2 regions of the Glutamicibacter sp. 2E12 genome follow, and region 1 is predicted to be linked to the other one. Evidence: predicted binding sites of a transcription regulator. Region 1 holds the regulator's gene; the other holds the start of a gene.
What was found. The regulator HspR, encoded in region 1, represses chaperone genes until heat shock. The targets are predictions, from matches to a motif close to AAGTTGAGTCNNNNNGACTCAACTT.

Region 1 (6,697 bases):
ACGACGACGAGGTCAAGGCCGCGTTCGAGAAGCTGCAGGCATCGCAGACCAAGCTGGGCGAGGCAATCTACGCCAACGCGCAGGCCGAGGGCGCCCAGGCTCCTGAGGGCGAGCAGGCACCGAACGCTGATGAAGACATCGTCGACGCCGAGGTCATCGACGAAGACGAAGCCGACAAGAAGTAAGGAGTTTAGGAATATGTCCGAGGCAAAGGACCAGAACGAGAACTCCGGCCAGGAGCCGGAGAACCAGCCAGAGGCCGCCAACGAGCAGCCAACCGCTGACGCCCTGGGTCAGGCCGAGGCGATCCTGAACGAAGCTGCTGCTGGCGCTGAAGCCGATTCGGCGCAGCCGGAAGAGGCCGGTGCGGTGGAAACCGAACTGCGCAACGACCTGCTGCGCCTGCAGGCCGAATACGTCAACTACCGCAAGCGCGTGGAACGCGACCGGGCCGTAGCGCGTGAAAACGCCGTGCAGTCCGTGCTCAACACCCTGCTTCCGGTGCTTGACGACATCGATGCGGCGCGAGCCCACGGCGACCTCGCCGACGGCCCGTTCGCATCGATCGCCAACAAGCTGGATGGAATTCTGGCTCAGCATGGCCTGGAGCGCATCAACGAGGCCGGCGTGGAATTCGACCCGAACATCCACGAAGCCCTGCTTCGCCAGGCTGTTGACGAGATTCCAGCCGACCACGTGGGACAGGTGCTGCGCACCGGTTACCGCAAGGGAACCATCATCCTGCGTGCAGCTCAGGTGCTGGTAGCAACCGGCGAATAGCCACGAATAGCACAATCGATACTGCCCACTGCCGAGTCTTCGACAGTGGGCAGTGTCGAATTGGCACTGAAAGGATGGGGCCCTGATGGCAAGTCAGGACTGGATCGAAAAAGACTTTTACGCCATTCTGGGCGTCTCCAAGGACGCCAGCGAGGCGGACATCAAGAAGGCGTACCGCAAGCTTGCGCGCAAGTACCACCCGGATACCAACCAGGGTGATGCGGCCGCTGAAAAGAAATTCAAGGACATCTCCGAAGCCAACTCGGTGCTTTCGGACAAGGAAGAGCGCGAGCAGTACGACGCGATCCGCGCCATGGGCGGCGGAGCGCGATTCTCTGCTGGTGGCGGACCGGGCGGCCCCGGCGGGCAAGCCGGCTTCGAGGACATCTTCTCCAACCTCTTCGGAGGCGGCGGAGCGGGCCCACGTGGCCGCGGCGGGCAGCCGGACTTCTCCGACCTCTTCGGTGGTGGCGGCGGTTTCGGTGGCGGCGGCTTCGGCCAGAGCGCACCACCGCGCAAGGGTGCTGACCGCACGGCGAGCACCACGATTTCCTTCTCCGGATCAATTAAGGGCACCACCATTGGCCTGCGCGAGCAGAATGGCGAGGTCATTGACGTGCGCATACCGGCGGGCATCAAGGATGGCCAGTCGGTGCGCGTGCGCGGCAAGGGCCAGCCTGGTGCTGCCGGCAACGGCGACCTGCTGGTCAAGGTCAAGGTCAGCGAGCACCCGTTCTTCAAGCGCGAAGAGAACAACATCCGCATCCACGTGCCGGTGACCTTCGCTGAAGCGGTGCTTGGAGCAAAGATCCACGTACCGACCCTGGACGGGGATTCCGTTGCGGTGAAGGTTCCCGCTGGATCCAACTCCGGGCGCACCTTGCGTCTGAAGGGCCGCGGCGTGAAGACCTCCAAGGCCACCGGCGATCTGCTGATCGTCCTGGATGTCGCGATTCCGCAGAACCTCTCGGATGCTGCAAAGAAGGCCGTGGAGGACTTCGCATCAGCCACCGAGGGCGAGGATCCACGAGTGGATTTGGCTGCCAAAGCCAAGCTCTGAACCCAATAGGCTGTCTTCCCTGCCCCGTCATCGAATTGGCTGGGCAGGGAAGATAGACTCGAAGGCAATAGGGACCGAATCCAAGGTCCTTGCAGAAAGGTGGTAGAAGCAACGTGAACGGGGAGTACCTGCGACCTGTCTTCGTCATTTCCGTCGCCGCGCAACTTGCAGACATGCATCCGCAGACGCTGCGCCAGTATGACCGCATTGGTTTGGTTTCGCCCAGCCGCCAGAGCGGAAAGCAACGCCGCTACTCGCAGCGCGACGTATCACTGTTGCGCCAGGTGCAGGCCCTGAGCAAGGAAGGCGTCTCGCTCGAGGGCATCAAGCGCATCCTGGACCTGCAAGATCAAGTCGCCTATCTGCAAACCGAAGTCAATGGGCTTCGCCAAGAACTTTCCGCCGTACGCCAGGGCCAATCTCGCATCTTCGCTGCGGGCACCGCTGGAGGCGACATCGTTTCGTTGGCTAGGGGCATGCGCCCTGAACGCCGTGAACCGACCGTGACGCTGTTTACCGCGCGCCGCGCTATCGGACGCTAGATCCGTCCGTGCCGGGCCAAGCGCGCTTCCAATTGGGTGCGCGCGGCAGGCCATTCGTGCGGGAGTATTGAGAACACCACCGTATCGCGCAGGGTGCCGCTCTTTGGATCATATTTGTGATTGCGCAGCACGCCATCCTGCTTGGCGCCGAGCCGTGCAATCGCGGCGCGTGAAGCGGCATTGTGCCAGTGCGTGCAGAAAGCCACTGAATAGCAATCCAGTTCCTCGAAAGCCCGGCGCAGCAGCATGAACTTGGCAGCTGGATTGATCCCGGTGCCTTGGGCTGGCATGGCCAGGAACGTTGAGCCGATTTCCACGCGGTGATTTGCCGCGTCGATATTCAAGTAAGTCGTGGCCCCCACCGCTTTGCCGGTGGACAGGTCGATGATCGCAAAGGGAGCCATCTCGCCAGTTTCCTGCAATGCCAAGCGGCGCTGGATATCCAAGCGCATGGATTCGGCCGATGGAGTGGTAGCAAACCACGCTTCATCCAACTGGCCGTTGGCTGCGAGCTGGATCAGATCCGGGGCGTGGTCCATTGACAATTGTTCTAGCCGCACCCCGGCATAGTCCATTCTCGGAGCTTGGGCGTAGTGCAGACTTTGCGCAGAAGAAGAGGCCATGGAATCCATCCTAGGGATTCCATGGCCTCTTCAATGCTTTATTTCGGCGACTAGCCGATGCGGGTGTACGCCAGATCGAAGACCAGACGACCAGCCTTGAGCGCCTTGCCTTCGAAGCTGGTCAGGATCCGGCGCTCGAAACGCGGGGCCCAGCCACCCTGGGCATCTGTGAATTCTGGCTCGGGGTCGAAGCCTTCCATGCCCTCGCGGCGCACCTTGGTCAGGTTGCTCTCAGTGCCGGACAGATTGCCATGATGCTGGTTCTCGAAGTCCGGATGGGCTTCGAGGACTTCGCGCATTTGCTCGGCGTAGTTGGACCAGTCGGTGGCCAAGCGCAGGGTGCCTCCCGGCTTGAGCACGCGGGAGACCTTGTCCAGGAACGAGGCCTTGATCAGGCGACGCTTATGGTGGCGCGGCTTGTGCCATGGATCTGAGAAGAAGATCCAGATCTCATCGGCGCTGTTCTCGTCCAGCATGACATCCAGAACCTCTGGGGCATTGGCCTGCACTGCGCGGACGTTGGTGATGCCGAAAGACTCGACCTTCAGCATCAGCTGGGCCAGGCCCGGACGGTAGACCTCAACGGCGAGGTAGTTGCGCTCGGGATCATCCTTGGCGGCGTTGGCGATGCATTCGCCCAGGCCGGTGCCGATCTCCACGATCAGCGGTGCGGTGCGTCCGAAAGCCTCGGCAGGATCGAGCTGGAAGTCATCGGCAACCGAAGTGTCGGCGATCTTGCGGGGCGGCTCAATGACGTACTGATCGGCATTGCGCTCCCAGGCGCTGGCACGGCGGCCCTGCAGGCGGTTGCCGCGGCGCACGAAGGATACCGGCTCGGCACGGAAAAGGTCTGGGTTCCTAGGGGCAGTGCCGTGGGCTGGGCGCTGCTGCTCGCTCGATTCGCTCATGATGATTAATCCTATCCGAGCAAGCTGCTTCGATGCTTGCCGAACGGTAGGGGATTGGACACCCCTAGAAGAAAATCGGGGGGATCCCCGATGGAGTAAAACAGGCAAAAGACAGAGAATATAACCATGACTGATTTAGTGCGCGGTATTCTCAACATTATTTGGCTGCTTTTCGGCGGCCTGTGGCTGGCCTTGGGCTACGTGTTGGCAGGCATCATCTGCTGCGTGCTGATCGTGACCATTCCATTCGGCATCGCCTCGTTCCGCATTGCCGGCTATGCGCTGTGGCCGTTTGGCCGCACCGTGGTCGACAACGGCCCGGTAGGCGCGTTCTCCACCCTGGGCAACATCATCTGGATCATTTTTGCTGGTATCTGGATTGCCGTTGGGCACGTGGTAACCGCGATCCCGATGTTCATTTCGATTATCGGCATCCCGCTGGGGATCGCAAACTTGAAGATGATCCCGGTTTCCCTGATGCCTCTGGGCAAGGTCATTGTGCCTTCGGACTATTTCATCGGCGGTGTTCGCCGCTAGGCTGCGCCAAGACAGCGAATGGCTGCCAACCCTTGATGGGGTTGGCAGCCATTCGCTTTATGTACGAACCTGATCAGCTCTTGAGGTACTCATCGTGCTGGCGGTGCGCTTCGGCGACCTCGACACGGATCTTGTCCACGTCCTTGGCCTTGTCGCGGTACTTCTTTTCCATGGTTTTCACATACGCTTCTTCCTCCACCAAGGCGCGGTAGATGCGTTCGCGTTCGACCGCGTCCGAGGTGTAGCTCAGGTCGTTGTAGCTGTTGGCATGGCGGCGCAGGTTGCCGATGGCAGTCTGGGCCTTGCCTGCCTTGCTGAACAGCGAAGCGAGAATTGTCAGCACCAGGACGCCGATAATGACGCTCAGCGACAGGCCGGTGCTGATTTCAATGACCATCACGTGCTCACCATCATTGATGAATGGCAAGTTGTTCTCGTGCAGTGCATGCAGGATCAGCTTCACGCCGATGAATGCCAGGATTGCTGCCAACCCGTAGGACAGGTAGATCAAGCGGTCCAGCAATCCGTCGAGCAGGAAGTAGAGCTGGCGCAGTCCCATGAGCGAGAAGGCGGTAGCCGTGAACACGATGTAGACGTTCTGGGTGAGTCCGAAGATCGCAGGGATGGAATCCAGAGCGAAGAGAATATCGGTACCGCCGATGGCCACCATGACCAGCAGCATCGGAGTCAGGACCTTCTTGCCATCGATCTTGGTGAACAGCTTGTCGCCGTCATAGTTGTCGGTAGTGTGGAATAGCTTCTTGGCGATCCGGATGATGAAGTTGTTGGCCTCATCGGATTCGTCATCCTTCTTCAGCAGGTTGCCTGCGGTCAACAGCAGGATCAGGCCGAACAGGTAGAAGACCCAAGCGAACTGGTTGATCAGCGCCGCGCCGACAAAGATGAAGGCGGTACGTGCGATCAGCGAGAAGACGATGCCGAAGAGCAGGACTTTCTGCTGGTCTTCGCGGGGTACGCGGAAGCTGGCGATGATAATCAGGAAGACGAACAGGTTGTCGACCGACAGGGCCTTCTCGGTAATGTAGCCGGCAAAGTACTCGGCACCCATGTCGATTCCGCCGAAGACCAGCACCAGCACACCGAAAACGAGGGCCAAGCCAACATAGATGCTGGACCAGATCGCTGCTTCACGCAGCGATGGAACGTGGGCCTTGCGGATGTGGAAGAAATAGTCGAAGGCCAGAAGGGCGAGAATCACGACAATCGTGATGCCCCAAATCATAGGGGAAACTCCCATAGGGATTCCTGCTTTCGTAAGTAGCGCGCGAACGCATCTGAGTAAGTCTCTTCACCGACCCCGGGGCTGGCCGCAAAACCCGGCAGGACCATGAAGTCCTGCGTATTGACGGATTCAACGATTATGAATACTCCCTTACGTTCTACCAGCTTATCCTGATGCGATGCTTCTGGAAAAATCTTGGTCCGTGGATGTCATGATGATCTGTAATGTACTTTGTCTTTGTGCAGTTGGGTAGGCGTCAATAGCAATTCGAAGAATGCACTTTGCTTGGAGCAACGTGGGCTAGGGGCAGGAACTAGGCGCTGCTAGAGCGACTTGTGCATCTTGATGCTGGTGGTTTCATATCCAAGCGATTCATAGAGGCCGCGAGCGCTCTGGTTGAATCCGAACACATTCAGCCCCAGGGTACGTGCGCCGTGGGCACGGGCGTATTCTTCGGCCAAATTCATGGCCTGGCGTCCGAACCCCTTGCCGCGGTGCCCGGGGTCGACAACTATGTCCCAAACCCACCATGAAGCCGGATCGCCTGAGGTGTCGTGGCCGATCCAGACATAGCCCACATCGCCGAAAATGCCATGCTCCAGGGTGAATACCGCATTGGTGCAACTTGGCAATCCGGTGGGAAAGGCCCGGGTCATGGCCCGGTCTGCATCTTCCTGCGCCTTGTGCTGGGAACTGCCAGCGGCAACAAGGTCCGATACGTACTCGGCGGTACTTCGTGCCATCCACGAATGGAATTCTTCAGCGGGAAGCGGGTGGAGTTCTAATGGCATGCCCGGAGTCTACCGGTTGAGGGCGGCACGCTATTTCCGCGCGGCCAGGATTTGTTCACGCAGGATATCTGCGTGTCCGCAATGCTGTGCCAGTTCACGCAGCATATGCAGCTGGATCCAGCGCAGCGGCAGCGGTCCACGCCGGTTGCCTGAGAAGACGTCATCTCCTGTTTTGCCTTCGACTGCTTGATGCGACAGTTCGATGGCTTGGGC
Region 2 (6,697 bases), 1.4 Mb from region 1:
TGCATGCCCAGTTGCGCCAGAGCGTTGACGTCAAAACCCTGGATCCGACGATTCTGGGTGAACAGCTGGGCCACTTGACGTCGCTGGGCAAGGAAGTTTCGGAAGCCAGCGCTGCGATCCTCAAGCATTACCTGACTTTCCTGGGCACGACCGCTAATTTCGGCGGAAGCGTGGATGACTTCAAGCAGACTTTCGAATTCCTCTCCCGCATGGCTGGCGATTCACCCATCGTGGCACCTTATCTCGAAGATGATGAGGCCAACGGCAGCCTCGAAGCGATGCCCTTCGTTTTTGCGGCTCGCGAGTTGATCAGCTGGGTTGGCGAAGGCAAGCCGACCACCCCAGCTGGCGTACTCACCGGCGATACGCTGCAGGATGCGGCCAGCGCGCTGGGCCTGTTCGTCAAGGTCGATGAATCCGCCGGCGTTCCAGAGGATGCCCAGTGGGAGCCGGAAGACGGCACTGCCGTTTCTTCGCTGGCCGACATTCCACGCCTATCGGCATACTGGGACGCCCTGATCGGCACGGCCATGCTGCGCTACCAGGAACCGAACGCAACCCCAACCGAGTCGCTCAGCGATGCGCTGCTGGCATCCAGCGGACAAGGCGCCCGCTTGGTCAAGGAGCTGATTGCAGAGGTTCTCTACTCGCACATCCTGATCAACACCTTGGAGCAGCCGGGCAAGGCGCAGATCGCCGAGATGGTGGCCGGCGTGTTGAGCAATGCCGCATCATCGACACCGCCACGTGCCGAGTTCGCGTTGCAAGTTCCGACCGAAGATGACCTTCCCGCCGAGCAGCATCACCTGATTGCCAGCCTTGAGGAGGTTGTCCCCCAGGTCGAGTCCCTGCTGCGCGTCTTTGAACGCGAAGGCCTTGTCGAGATTAATGACGAGATCACGATTCCTGTGGTCTTGCGCTCTTCACTGGAACGAGCGCTGGCCAAGGTCTCTGATCATGTTTTGAAAGACACCCAAGAGGCAGAGGCTTCCGAGGTTTAGACCACCAGCAACGGCAAAGGGTGCGAGAGCTAATTCGAGTTCTCGCACCCTTTGCCGTTGATTCATCGACTAGCCGATGCGCGTGGCCAGCTCGGCGTCGTGCCACGGCAGGCGATCGAACCATGGGGCCCGCTTGGTTCGCCGGCCTTCACGGCCAAAGAATCTGCGGTTGCTTCTGCGTTGATCGCAGCATCTGCCGTCTTGCTATCAAAGCCGCCCTTAGGCTCCACGGCCAGGCCTTATTGTTGCCAAACAACCGTATCTGCCTGGGTACTCATGCGCGCTCGCTTCCCAGACAGGAAATGCTCTCCATAGGCGCAACACCACGCCACGCAGGCCCATTCCGACCTGAGGTGTGAGGCAGAACGCAGAAACACGGGCTGGGTTTAAGTTATAAAAGGTACGTTGCATTACTGACAGACAACGGCGTGCGATGGGGGCACAGCGCCGATGAAAGATCAGTCCGTTTACGCAATGCAACGTACCTTTTAATCACCCTCGGATCCTTAGTGATGCCACTCGCAAAACACCACCAAGTACCTTCCCGGTGATCGGTCTTCACCGATACATGTCTAACTTATCGCGTCCTGCGAAAATCCGAAATCATACTTTAGTAGGAGGGTAGGGGTCAGAACGGGATGCTTGCGCGCAGTGCCCAAACACCGTTTTCGGAACTGGTTGCAAACTTTCCACCAAATGCACGCATCCTGTCACCCATGCCAATCAGGCCTGTCCCGCCTTCGGGCAACCCACTCGCCTTCTTGTCGAAATTCCCCATCTGATTAGTAATTTCCAGGATGCCCTCTGCCCCTTGGACCGTGAGTTCGAAGGTGCACTTCCCGCCCAAGGCACCGTGCTTTATCACATTTGTTGTACCTTCTTGCATGACCCGATAAATCGCAGTCTGTGCAGAACGGGGCAATTCGGAAATTTTCTCGTCAGTGGTGGAGCTCACCTCGAAATTTGCCTCTTTTAGCCTCTGAACGAAAAGTTCTGCACCCTGAAGCGCGTAAACAGTAGTAGCGGCCGGCTTATCAATGCCCTGGGACGAGGGATCTGCCATGGTCCCATCAGCCCTCAGGACATTGAGCATCAGGCGTAAATCGTGCAACGTCTCAGTACTCAGTTTGGCGATGACATCCAGAGCTTCGAGGGCCTTCTGCCCATCGTTTGCGAATTTCGCGGCCTTCGACTGCATGGCCACGACCGTGATGTCATGCGCGACAATATCGTGCAGATCCCGGGCAATGTTCTTTCGCTCCCGGTCGACAGCAAGACGAGTCTGCTCTTTGACCGTATGCATTTGCCGAAGAGCGAGCTCGTTCTTCTCGCGCAGCAAGTAAATATTCCTCGTTAAGAAGAACGCCATCGCCGTCAACGGGGCAATCCCGACAAGCAGAACCGCGTCTTGCCCGGACTGGACGCCGAACTGCACCATCCACGCTGCGGACAAGGTTAGGAATAAGGCCCTAACACTCATGGCACTGGCCGTAGCTGCCAGCGCCGAAAAAATCATGAATGAAACGACAGTCCAGAAGAACAAGGCGCCGTCCGTGAGGAAGAAATAGGCAACTGCCACAAACAATCCGACGGATACGGCAACCCAGCGAAGACCAAGCGCAAGAATTGCGCACAGTCCAACGCCGAGCAACGCGCCTCGAACCGAAATATCCGACGAACCACTAAATCCGTCTTCCAGCAGAGTCACGAACTCGCTACTGGAAACCGCGATCAGAACCGCAATACCAGTCCAAACAATGACACCCCGACCAGCGAAGAGCTTGGTCAGGGTGTCCTTTAGTCGTCCATTCATATGCCGAATAATTCCCGGCTCAGATGATCAAGTCAAATAAACCGCGTTATGGGCAGGCGACGCCGTAGCGTTTGCAGAACCACTCCGAGAAGGCTGAGCCAAAGCCAGCAGGAGTAGCAACGTTGCCACTGCTGGAGGCTGGAGAGCTCGCGGCAGATGCAGGAGCTGCCACGGCGGTCAATGGTGCCAGAACTAATGCTGCTACGGCCAGCATTTTCAAACCCTTCATAACAAACTCCACATCAGATCAACTTATATACTTTCAGGTGAACAGGCCAACATGAGGCCACCCGCATCGAATCAGAGGAATCAGATGGAACAAATAAAGGTCCTTATTGTCGATGATGAACCTCTAATTCGGCATGCGTTGGGCACAATCCTAGCAACAGACCCCGGAATTGTAACGGTTAATTCTGTTGAAAATGGACAGGCCGCCGTCGAGTATTGCAGCGGCAATCAAGTGGACGTTGTGCTCATGGATTTGCAGATGCCGATAATGGACGGGGTTAGCGCTACTAAAGCAATCAAATCTGCCGAAGACAGCCCCTCAGTGCTTGCCATTACCGCCTTTTCTTCGGACGACTATCTGGTTCCGGTACTGACCGCTGGGGCCAGCGGATACTTGGTAAAAGACTCTGAACCAGATGAAATTATTCATGCGATCCATGCCGTTCACCAAGGAACTGCAGCCATTTCCCCGTCGGTTTCTTCTGATCTAGTTTCTGCGGTTCGCGAAGCTTACCGGGATAATTCCCAAGACATTCAAGAACTGGCCTATGACTTGGGAATTACCAATCGGGAATTCGAGATTCTAAAACTGCTCGCACGCGGGCTAAACAATACCGAGATTTCAAGAACTCTGACTATTTCCGAAACCACGGTTAAAACCCATATGGCGAAGATTTTCGTTAAGCTGAATGTTCGCGATCGGGTCCAGGCCCTGGTTGCGGCCGCGCGTATGGGCCTTATCGAAATCCCGAAAGACTAGCGCCTGCTTTCCAGCTATTAGTGTGAAGTCAACCTCTTTGACACCTTGCCCGGCTGGTTCGGGAATATCTGCGCGCCATATGCGTTGAACATGAGCATAGACCGCTCAAGTTTCTATTAGGAGGCTCACTTGCCAGCATTTTTCGGCGCACCGTCAGATGGCTCGTTTGAGGAATTCCTCTCTCGATTCCTGTCTTCACGTGCCCAGGCAGCACGTCCCATCGACCTCACGCGCCTGCTTTCCGCCCGCACCCACGAAGCGGTAGCCACCGCGGCAGCGATTTCCCAGGAGCATGGCCACGACGAGATTGATTCCCTGCACCTCCTGATGGCTCTGCTGCGCACCGAACCAGTCGGCGAGCACCTGACCGCCATGGGTATCGACATCGAGGCTTTGAGTGCAGATGCCATCGCGCGCATGCCCAAGTCCCAGGAGAAGGGCGAGAAACCATCCCACCTATCGTCGGCAGCTCAGCGCAGCCTCTTTGACGCCTATCAGGTTGCTCGTAACTACGGTTCGACCTACATCGATCCTGATCATCTTTTCCTGGCCTTCGTTTTCAACCCGGAATCTCCGGTCAGCCAGCTCCTGGCGCAGCACGGCATCACCGGCCAGTCCTTGCAGCAAGCCGCCATGGAGCAGGCCCAGCGTGGCCAAAACGATACCCAGAACCAGTCCGATTCCGAGTCCGACGTGTCCATGCTCGAACGCTACGGAACCGATCTGACCCTGCTGGCCTCCGACGGCCAGATTGATCCGGTGATCGGACGCAAGGAGGAACTGGATCAGGTTATTGAAATCCTGGCCCGTCGCACCAAGAACAACCCTGTGCTGATTGGCGAGGCCGGCGTGGGCAAGACCGCCATTGCCGAAGGCCTGGCCCGCGCCATCATCGATGACCAGGTACCAGCCCAACTGCGCAATGCGGCCTTGATCTCCATTGATCTTCCGGGCATGCTCGCCGGAACCCGCTACCGCGGAGATTTCGAGCAGCGGCTCACCGGCCTGCTCGACGAGGTAGCCGCAGCCGAAGGGCAGGTGCTGATATTCATCGATGAGATGCATCTGCTGGTCGGTGCAGGCTCTGGCGAGTCCGGCAATATGGACGCCGCAAATATCCTCAAGCCGCGTTTGGCGCGTGGCGAGCTGCACATGATCGGCGCCACTACGCTCGATGAGTTCCGCAAGGTGGAGAAGGACAGCGCGCTGGCTCGGCGCTTCGGCAAGGTTACTGTCGCCGAGCCGTCGGAGAAAACTGCACTGGCCATTTTGGACGGCCTGCGCGAATCCTACGAGGATCACCACCAGGTGCAGTACACCCCCGAAGCGCTCAAGGCCGCGGTGACGCTCTCTGCCCGCTACCTGAACGACCGCCAGCTTCCTGACAAGGCCATCGACTTGATCGATATCGCCGGTGCCCGGCGGTCCATCGCTGCCGGAGATGCCGAGGATGTGCAGTCCCTGCGTGCCGAATTGGTAGACGCCGAGCGTGAGAAGTCACGCGCTATCGGCGAGGAACGATTCGAAGAAGCTGGCGCATGGCGTGACCACATCGTGGAGATGACCGCGCGCATCAAGGCTGCTGAGGAGGCCGGCGATGCAGGGGTCACCCGGGTAGTGGATGAGAAGCAGATTTCGGAAGTGATCTCCCGATCCACCGGCATCCCCACCTCGCGCATCTCGGGAGATGACAAGGCACGCTTGGCTTCGCTGGAAGATTCCCTGCATGCTTCGGTCATCGGCCAGCACGATGCCGTTGCCGCTGTGGCACGCGCCGTGCGTCGCAACCGTACCGGAATGTCGCCAGCAGGTCGCCCCATCGGCTCGTTCCTTTTCCTGGGTCCCACCGGCGTCGGAAAGACCGAACTGGCCAAGGCCCTGGCTGCAAACCTCTTCGGTTCGGCCGAATCGCTGGTTCGCGTCGATATGAGCGAATACGGTGAGAAGCACACCGTGGCGCGCCTGATCGGAGCACCTCCGGGGTACATCGGCCATGACGAGCCCGGCCAGCTGACCGAGAAGATCCGCCGCAACCCGTATTCGGTCGTGCTGCTCGATGAAATCGAGAAGGCCCACCCGGACGTGTTCAACGTGCTGCTGCAGGTACTCGATGACGGCCGGTTGACCGACTCAGCCGGGCGCACTGTCGATTTCTCCAACACGCTGATCCTGATGACCAGCAACCTCGGCGGCGAGTACTTGGCCAACAAGGCCGGAAACTTCGGTTTCACCTCCGCCAATGCCACCAGCGAGGCTGGAGAAATCCGGGCCAAGGTCATGGGCAAGGTACGCGAGTTCATGCGCCCAGAGTTCCTGAACCGTCTGGACGAGGTACTGCTGTTCTCCAAGCTCTCGCAGTCCGAGATTGGCCAGATCGTCAAGCTGGTCATCGCCGAGACCGAAGCTCGCTTAATGGACCAGGAGCTGAAGCTGGAGGTGAGCGACGCTGCCGTGCAGTGGCTGGCAAACGAAGGCTACGACCCCGAGTTCGGTGCCCGCCCGCTGCGCCGGCTGGTACAGCGCAAGGTACAGGATGCCATTGCCGACCTGCTGATCAGTGATTCGCTTGCCGCTGGTGACACCGTTTCGGTGGACTACGCCGCTGGCATGCTGAAGGTGCAGAAGAAAGTCGAGATGCCGACTCCACCTGCTCACAACGAGCACGCGCCAAACTACTTCGATAGCTAGGCCGGCATAGCCCATAAAGGGGCTTGCTTGCTCGGGACTTCCGTCCCGGCCAAGCAAGCCCCTTTTCTTCACTTAGAAAGTGCGTTAGTCAGCTGCAGAAATGCAGTCAACCTCTAGCTAAGCAGGAAGACTCCCGGTACCTTTGACTGCATGGCGAACATTGGAATGATCACCCTTGATGCCCTTGACGAGAAAGCTGCCTCGGCT

Region 2: ACP3TE_RS05495 (ATP-dependent Clp protease ATP-binding subunit) is a predicted target of HspR. The motif match lies at 3,890-3,914, and genes of this name have one in related genera.

The regions. Positions count from the first base shown of each region.
Region 1 covers NZ_CP188297.1:2,617,569-2,624,265, forward strand. Annotated here, with positions in the region: gene dnaK (molecular chaperone DnaK) at 1-185, shown strand, start outside; gene ACP3TE_RS12215 (nucleotide exchange factor GrpE) at 199-780, shown strand; gene ACP3TE_RS12220 (DnaJ C-terminal domain-containing protein) at 866-1,840, shown strand; gene ACP3TE_RS12225 (heat shock protein transcriptional repressor HspR) at 1,954-2,382, shown strand; gene ACP3TE_RS12230 (GNAT family N-acetyltransferase) at 2,379-3,005, opposite strand; gene trmB (tRNA (guanosine(46)-N7)-methyltransferase TrmB) at 3,056-3,913, opposite strand; gene ACP3TE_RS12240 (YccF domain-containing protein) at 4,040-4,450, shown strand; gene ACP3TE_RS12245 (TerC family protein) at 4,524-5,708, opposite strand; gene ACP3TE_RS12250 (GNAT family N-acetyltransferase) at 6,017-6,484, opposite strand; gene ACP3TE_RS12255 (DinB family protein) at 6,515-6,697, opposite strand, start outside.
Region 2 covers NZ_CP188297.1:1,181,772-1,188,468, forward strand. Annotated here, with positions in the region: gene ACP3TE_RS05480 (hypothetical protein) at 1-1,001, shown strand, start outside; gene ACP3TE_RS05485 (sensor histidine kinase) at 1,630-2,814, opposite strand; gene ACP3TE_RS05490 (response regulator) at 3,128-3,802, shown strand; gene ACP3TE_RS05495 (ATP-dependent Clp protease ATP-binding subunit) at 3,932-6,490, shown strand; gene ACP3TE_RS05500 (VOC family protein) at 6,641-6,697, shown strand, end outside.